DNA from 2 places in the Pseudoalteromonas sp. T1lg24 genome. Region 2 is predicted to be linked to the other one. Evidence: predicted binding sites of a transcription regulator. Region 2 holds the regulator's gene; the other holds the start of a gene.

Region 1 (3,417 bases), 150 kb from region 2:
TCGGCAATAAATACTATACGCTCACCAAGATCTTTTTGCATTTCACCATCTGAAACCAAATCAGCGCTCACCTCTGTGTTTACTGGGCAAATTTCATTCAGTATCTTTTCTACATCTAGTATTTCAACGAGTTCCTTTTCGATTTCAGTTACTGCAGTTAAATACGAATAACGGCCCGAACCTGACGGAGGTGGCATAATTGATTCCCAGTTGATATTAACGATACGCTCAACCGAGTCGACTAAAAAGCCCTGCACTGAACGGTTATATTCAGTGATGATAATAAAACAATCTTTTGTATCTTGAATCCCAGGGCCACCAATAGCTAAAGAAAGATCGATAACCGAAATTGTTTGCCCACGTATGTGCGCCACACCTTTAACGAAATGATTAGATTTTGGCATTGCCGTTAAGTTAGGACATTGTAAAACCTCACGTACTTTAAATACGTTAATTCCGAACCGCTGCCTGCCTTTTAACTTAAACAGCAACAACTCTAGCCTGTTTTGACCTACGAGTTGCGTTCGCTGATTAACCGAATCTAAAATGCCTGCCATTTCAATCTCCTAACTTGAAGCAATGAAAAGGAATACTTCTTGCTTCTTTGTTATTGTACTACCGTATAACCTTGATGTGCCATAATTTTGACACTCGCTAGTTATACCTTGTTTTACCCATAAAGCATAGTCGAAACATTATGAGTTTGTTTAAAAAAAATCTTTATTTCTTTATTTTAATACAAATTGCTGCGCTTGCTATGACTTCACTCAAAGCAAAGGTTTACAGTAAGTTAGAATTGCAGCAAATCGCAATAGATTATGTTGCCGATAACAAACAACCCAACCCTAACCAACACCCTAATTCGCAGTTGTCGATTACGGCGTTACCGCTCGATACTCGTATCAAAACGCGAACATGTCAGCGCGATTTGCAAGTAAGTGCCGCAAATCCTATCAATACTAATCGGCAATCTACTATAAAAATTAAGTGTTTAGATCAAAATAATTGGCAAGTTTTTGTGCACGTAAAGCAATTAGAGCTCGTTGAAGTGATTACGGCAGCAAAAGGGATCAGTAAAGGGCAACGAATTACCGCACAACATTTAACCAGCAAGCAAGTTGCAAAACACTTAACGCGTTCGAATCAATTTAAATCGAGTACTAACTTAATAGGTAGCCGCAGTAAACGAAATGTTCGTGCGGGACAAACTATCAACTACAATTATATTTGTACTATTTGTAAAGGCGATAAAATTACTATTTTGGCAAGCTTTAAAGGCATGACAATTAAAACGCAAGGTGAAGCGCTTGAAGATGGCCGCATAGGCGACAACATTAGTATTCGCAATGTAAAATCTAAAAAGAAAATTCAGGCAAGAGTTTTAAACACTGAGCTGGTAAAAGTCACAATTTAGCGCTGTACTCTAGTAGAAATTTCAGGTTAAATAAGAGGTTACAAATTTAATAAAAATAGTGCATTTTTTATTAAAGGTTGTACCCGAGATGCCGATACATAAGATGTGAAATCTTAGTAGAGAGAACTGTCATGGTTAATCAAATAAATCAAGGCTCAAACAGCCAAGCAAACGTCAGGCTTGAAAGCTCTAAGCAGCAAGCGTCTGAAACTGCTAATAAACAAGTGCAAGTGAATACTGCTACTGCAAAGGCAACTAGCGATTCAGTAAGCATTACACCGCAAGCTCAACAGCTTAAAAAGCTAAATGAAAAAGCGGAGCAATCATCAGGTATTGATGAGAAAAAAGTAAACGAGCTGAAAAAAGCGATCGCTAACGGCGAATACAAAATTGATGCAGAGAAGCTTGCTGAAAATATCAATAAGCTTGAATTTAAACTTTTCGGTCGATAGTTTATGAATCTAGAACAGATATTAGCGCAACAACTTGATGAGTTGAATACTATGGCTGACATCCTAAAGCAGGAATTAGAAGCTATCGTTGCGCGCGATCATGAATCTTTAATATCTGTTGTTGAAAGCAAAGTTGCATCGTTGCAGTCAATTCAGCAACGTGATCAACACATTGCCAAATTAATTGATCAAGACGGTTTTGATAAAGCTGAATATCAGCCAACAATCAACCAAATTAATCAGGTATTAGCTGACTGCAAAAAGCAAAATGACGTGAATCAAGTAGCAGCAAATCAAAGCCAGATTGCTTCACAAAAATTAAAGAATATCTTATTTGGTAAAAGTCATACCGGATACGACAAAACGGGCAAATCTTTCTCTCTACCTAACCCGATTGCTCGCGGGCTAAAAGCGTAATCTGAATTTACTAATAAAAAGTAACCTGCTAGTAGTAGGTTACTTTTTTTACGTTTCTTGGCTTTGTTTGACCAATATATAAGTCATGTACCAATTTCATATCTAGCTCAACTTCTGTTGCATACGTATCACCCACAGCGTAGCTTTTGGTCACTTTCGCACCACGTACAACACCTTGTACACGAACTTTCAAAGTATCATTACTAGCGATTAGGCCTTTAACGCTCGTTTGCGCGTCAACTTTTTGTCCGTAGACTTGTTCCGCGAGCTCACGATAAGCCTCAAGCTTTGATGCCTTCATTGCCATAATCGATTTTTGCTCTGTTGTTGTACCGGGTTGCAAACTGATCGGTGCATACCCTACCGCATACAGCACTGGGTAGTTATCTGGTGTTTGGTATTCATATTCAATATGTTTATCAAACAGTTGGCTACAGCCACCTAATAAATATAAGCTCGTTACCAGAGTTGATGTTTTGAAAATTGATTTCAACATGTTGCCACCATTCAAATGCATATTACATTTGAATTAGCAATTTTCGCGCCACTGTATAGTTTGGTACAGAAATTGAATATATAGACTAAGGTTTAAATTGAGAGCTGCGCTATGCGACATCTAGTATTACTTCTTTTTATTGTGAGCTTTTCGTCTCATGCAATTTGGTATGAATCAACCGGCCAAGCCAAAATACGCAATGGTAATGTTGAACAAGCTCGAATGATGGCAACCGAAAACGCTATTCAGCAAGCTCTACTTTTTTCAGGTGCGCAAGTTACTAGCCTACAGCAAGTGGTAAATGGCATTTGGCAAACACCAAGTACCCAAGTTTACTCTCATGGAGCAATCGATCAGATTGAAGTAATTGATGAAATTCAATCAGACAACACGCTCTCAATTACACTTAGACTAGATATTTTAGATAATAGCGAGACTTGCCAAAATTCATCGATTAAAAAGAATGTGGCTCTAACAAGAACAGGTTTCAAAACTCCGAGCCATGCAACTTATGGTCAAATTTTTGAATTACCAAAAGCATACAGCGAAAAGCTCGCAAAGCATTTGTATCAGTTTACCCATTTATTCAACACAAAAGCCGATATTAACCGTAAGCTTAATACCAAAAACCTGTTCAC
Region 2 (3,417 bases):
GTCCTGATAACCCTGGGCCATGAGCACTTCTGTCATTAATGCATTTAATTTATCAGAATTTGTTTTTGCTTCGTCCATAAAGCCGTTTAGCTCATGACATAACACTTTAAACTCACCAACTTTAAGATCTCGCGACATTAATTTGTCCCATTTGGGCTTAATATTGTTGAGACCTGTTTGCAAGTTATCGGCAATAGGCAGCGATGCTTCAACGGCGTCCATCGTTGTATTCGCAGCTTGCTCTGTCATTTCCATAACATAATTGAGACGTTCTTTTGCGTCAGGAATAGACTCAGTTGTTAACGCCGATAAAGTGGTATCAAGTTGAAAATTTTTCAATGAATCATGCAGTTGACGAGTTAGTTTGCCTACCTCACCAAATAATTCATCTTGCTCAATTGCCGTAACTTGCTTTAGCAGCTCTTGCGCTTGTTGTTGCTCATCGTTTTCAAGAAACGCAACTAGCTGCTTAGCTTGTTCTAAGGTAATTTGAGGCGCAGCACTTGCTGACATAAACCTCTCCTTCCCGTTAGCCTAAACGCTCAAAAACTTTATCAAGCTTTGTTTTAAGCGTTGCTGCTGTAAATGGTTTAACGATATAACCGTTTACACCTGCTTGCGCTGCAGCAATGATCTGCTCTTTTTTGGCTTCCGCAGTTACCATTAGTACCGGTATGTGTTTTAGACTGTCATCCGCGCGAATCGCGCGCAGCAAATCTATACCTTGCATACCTGGCATATTCCAATCCGTAACTACAAAGTCAAACTCTTGGTTTTGCAGCATTGGTAGCGCAGTGCTACCGTCGTCTGCTTCTTGCACGTTTGTGAAACCAAGATCTCTTAACAGGTTTTTAATGATTCTTCTCATCGTTGAAAAGTCGTCAACTACAAGAATTTTCATGTTTTTATCCAAAATATCCTCCAGTGAGGTATGCACCTAATTGTTTACTTACTACTTTTATTCTATATCCAGTCATGGACTTTTGCTTTAAGGCGCACCATGGCCTGACTATGTATTTGGCTCACTCTTGATTCACTCACTTCAAGAATTAGCCCAATTTCTTTTAAATTCATTTCATCATTGTAGTAAAGTGACAGCACTAACGCTTCTCTTTCTGGCAAAGTTTGTATTGCCTCTACTAACGCTTTATTAAATTTATCCTGTTGAATATCAACTAATGGATTTTGTTCTTTATTGCCGAGCCCTGCGTCGATGACATCTTCATCAACACCGAGATCTTCAATGCCGATAATTTTACCATTGCTTATATCCCTTAGAATATGATGGTACTCATCTAACGTAATATCAAGTTTTTCAGCTACTTCACTGTCTTTTGGTTCACGTCCGAGTGATGATTCTAGCTGATTGATGACTGCGGCGACTTCACGGGCGTTTTTATGTACTGAGCGAGGTACCCAGTCTCCTTTACGCGTTTCATCAATTATTGCACCGCGAATCCGAATACCCGCATAGGTTTCAAAGCTCGCACCTTTACTGCCATCAAAGTTCTTAGCAGCCTCAATGAGTCCTATCATGCCCGCCTGAATGAGGTCTTCGACAATAACGCTCGCCGGCAGACGCGCTAAAATATGGTAGGCAATGCGTTTAACCAACGGCGTATGCTGTTCGACAAGTTGCGATAATTGATTTTGATTAGCATAGGCAGCGGTTCTTTTCATAGGCGTTCCTAATTACTAACCAGTTTCTCAATGAAAAACTCTAGGTGTCCTGACGGCTGATTTGGAATTGGCCAGCTCGCCGCTTTAGTTGCAAGTGCTTTGAACGCAATTGCTGCAGGCGATTTTGGAAATACGTCAACAATGGTTTTTTGTTTACGAATCGCTTTTCGAATATTTTCATCAAATGGAACTGTTGCGACTAGCTCAAGCGATACATCTAAAAAGCGGTCAGTTACTTTTGATAATTTTGCGAAAAGCTCTTGGCCTTCTTTTAAGCTGCGTACCATGTTCGCAACTATTTTAAATTTGTACACACCGTGCTCACGGCTTAACACTTTAATCAGTGCGTAAGCATCGGTTATTGATGTTGGTTCATCACACACAACAACAAGCACATCTTGTGAAGCGCGAGAGAAACTAAGCACCATATCTGAAATACCGGCCGCAGTGTCAACGACTAGTACATCATAGTGTGAGTCTAATTCGCCAAAAGCGCGAATTAGGCCAGCGTGTTCAGATGGTGTTAATTCCACCATGTTTTGAGAGCCAGATGTCGCAGGTACAATTTTCATACCATACGGCCCTTCAACTAAGATATCTTCGAGGTCACATTCACCTGAAAGCACGTGAGAAAGGTTACGCTCTACACGCAAACCCAGCATTACATCACAGTTTGCTAAACCCAAATCGGCATCGAGTACCAGTACTTTTTGGCCTTGCTGAGCCATGGCGATTGCCATGTTTAGAGAGACATTGGTTTTACCAACTCCCCCTTTACCTCCAGTTACCGCAATTACTTTTACAGCCTTGTTGTTGTTTTTCATTTTCCGCAGGCCACTAGCTTGATCTAATTCTGGGTTAATCATACATTCCTACTGCTTGATGCGCCATGCTTGATGCACGTCTTGCTTGCGCGTTTGTTCGTTTTGCATACAACTGCTGAGCTTTGCTGACCAATTTTTCCGCATTTGCCACACGAATGTCCTCTGGTACACGCTGCCCATTGGTAAGATAGCCTATTGGCAGACGATTTTGAATGGCTACACTGATAATTTCACCTAAACTTAGACATTCATCAAGTTTTGTGAAGATACAACCACTTAACTGTACCTGTTTGAACTGTTTAATCGCCTCTTGCTGTACTTCAAGCTGTGCTGTTGAACTTAACACAAGGTAACTGCGAATATCTACTCGGCTATTGCGCATTAAGGTGTTAAGTTGCTCAGTCAAACGTATATCTCGTTGGCTCATTCCTGCTGTATCAATTAATACTAGACGCTTATTTCTTAAATGATAAAGAATTTCAGTGAGTTCTTCTGCATTTTTAACTTGCTTTACTGGGCAGCCAATAATACGACCATAAGTCGATAATTGCTCATATGCGCCAATACGATAAGTATCTGTTGTGATTAGCGCGATATTGTTGGCGCCAAATTTTTGTGCGCCAAGTGCAGCTAGCTTGGCCACGGTCGTGGTTTTGCCAACGCCCGTAGGACCAACTAAGGCATATACACCACCACGACGCAAAATTTCGTTATTCGCCGTGTATAGTTGTTTGCTCAGCATATTAAGCGTTTCTTGCCACGCTTGACGCGGTGCAACGTCATCTGGAATAAAACACGCGAGCTGGTCCGCTACTGCCTCACTGATACCCATACCTTTCAAACGGTCGAGTAAAAGAGCACGAGTTGGGTCACGGCGCGCCATATCTTCATTCATTAAGCCAGAAAGTTGGTG

The links. Region 2 encodes FliA, which starts transcription of late flagellar genes. Its sites were predicted from a motif close to CTAAAGNTNNNNNNNNNNNNGCCGATA; they were not measured.
Region 1: the regulator FliA is predicted to act here: its motif matches at 1,485-1,511, upstream of flgM (flagellar biosynthesis anti-sigma factor FlgM).

Annotation. Positions count from the first base shown of each region.
Region 1 is NZ_PQCB01000006.1:257,255-260,671, forward strand. It holds gene C2M30_RS04205 (chemotaxis protein CheV) at 1-557, opposite strand, end outside; gene flgA (flagellar basal body P-ring formation chaperone FlgA) at 698-1,414, shown strand; gene flgM (flagellar biosynthesis anti-sigma factor FlgM) at 1,546-1,866, shown strand; gene flgN (flagellar protein FlgN) at 1,870-2,283, shown strand; gene C2M30_RS04225 (LPP20 family lipoprotein) at 2,312-2,779, opposite strand; gene C2M30_RS04230 (flagellar assembly protein T N-terminal domain-containing protein) at 2,891-3,417, shown strand, end outside.
Region 2 is NZ_PQCB01000006.1:111,303-114,719, forward strand. It holds gene C2M30_RS03460 (protein phosphatase CheZ) at 1-513, opposite strand, end outside; gene cheY (chemotaxis response regulator CheY) at 530-913, opposite strand; gene C2M30_RS03470 (RNA polymerase sigma factor FliA) at 964-1,680, opposite strand; gene C2M30_RS03475 (MinD/ParA family ATP-binding protein) at 1,689-2,546, opposite strand; gene flhF (flagellar biosynthesis protein FlhF) at 2,539-3,417, opposite strand, start outside.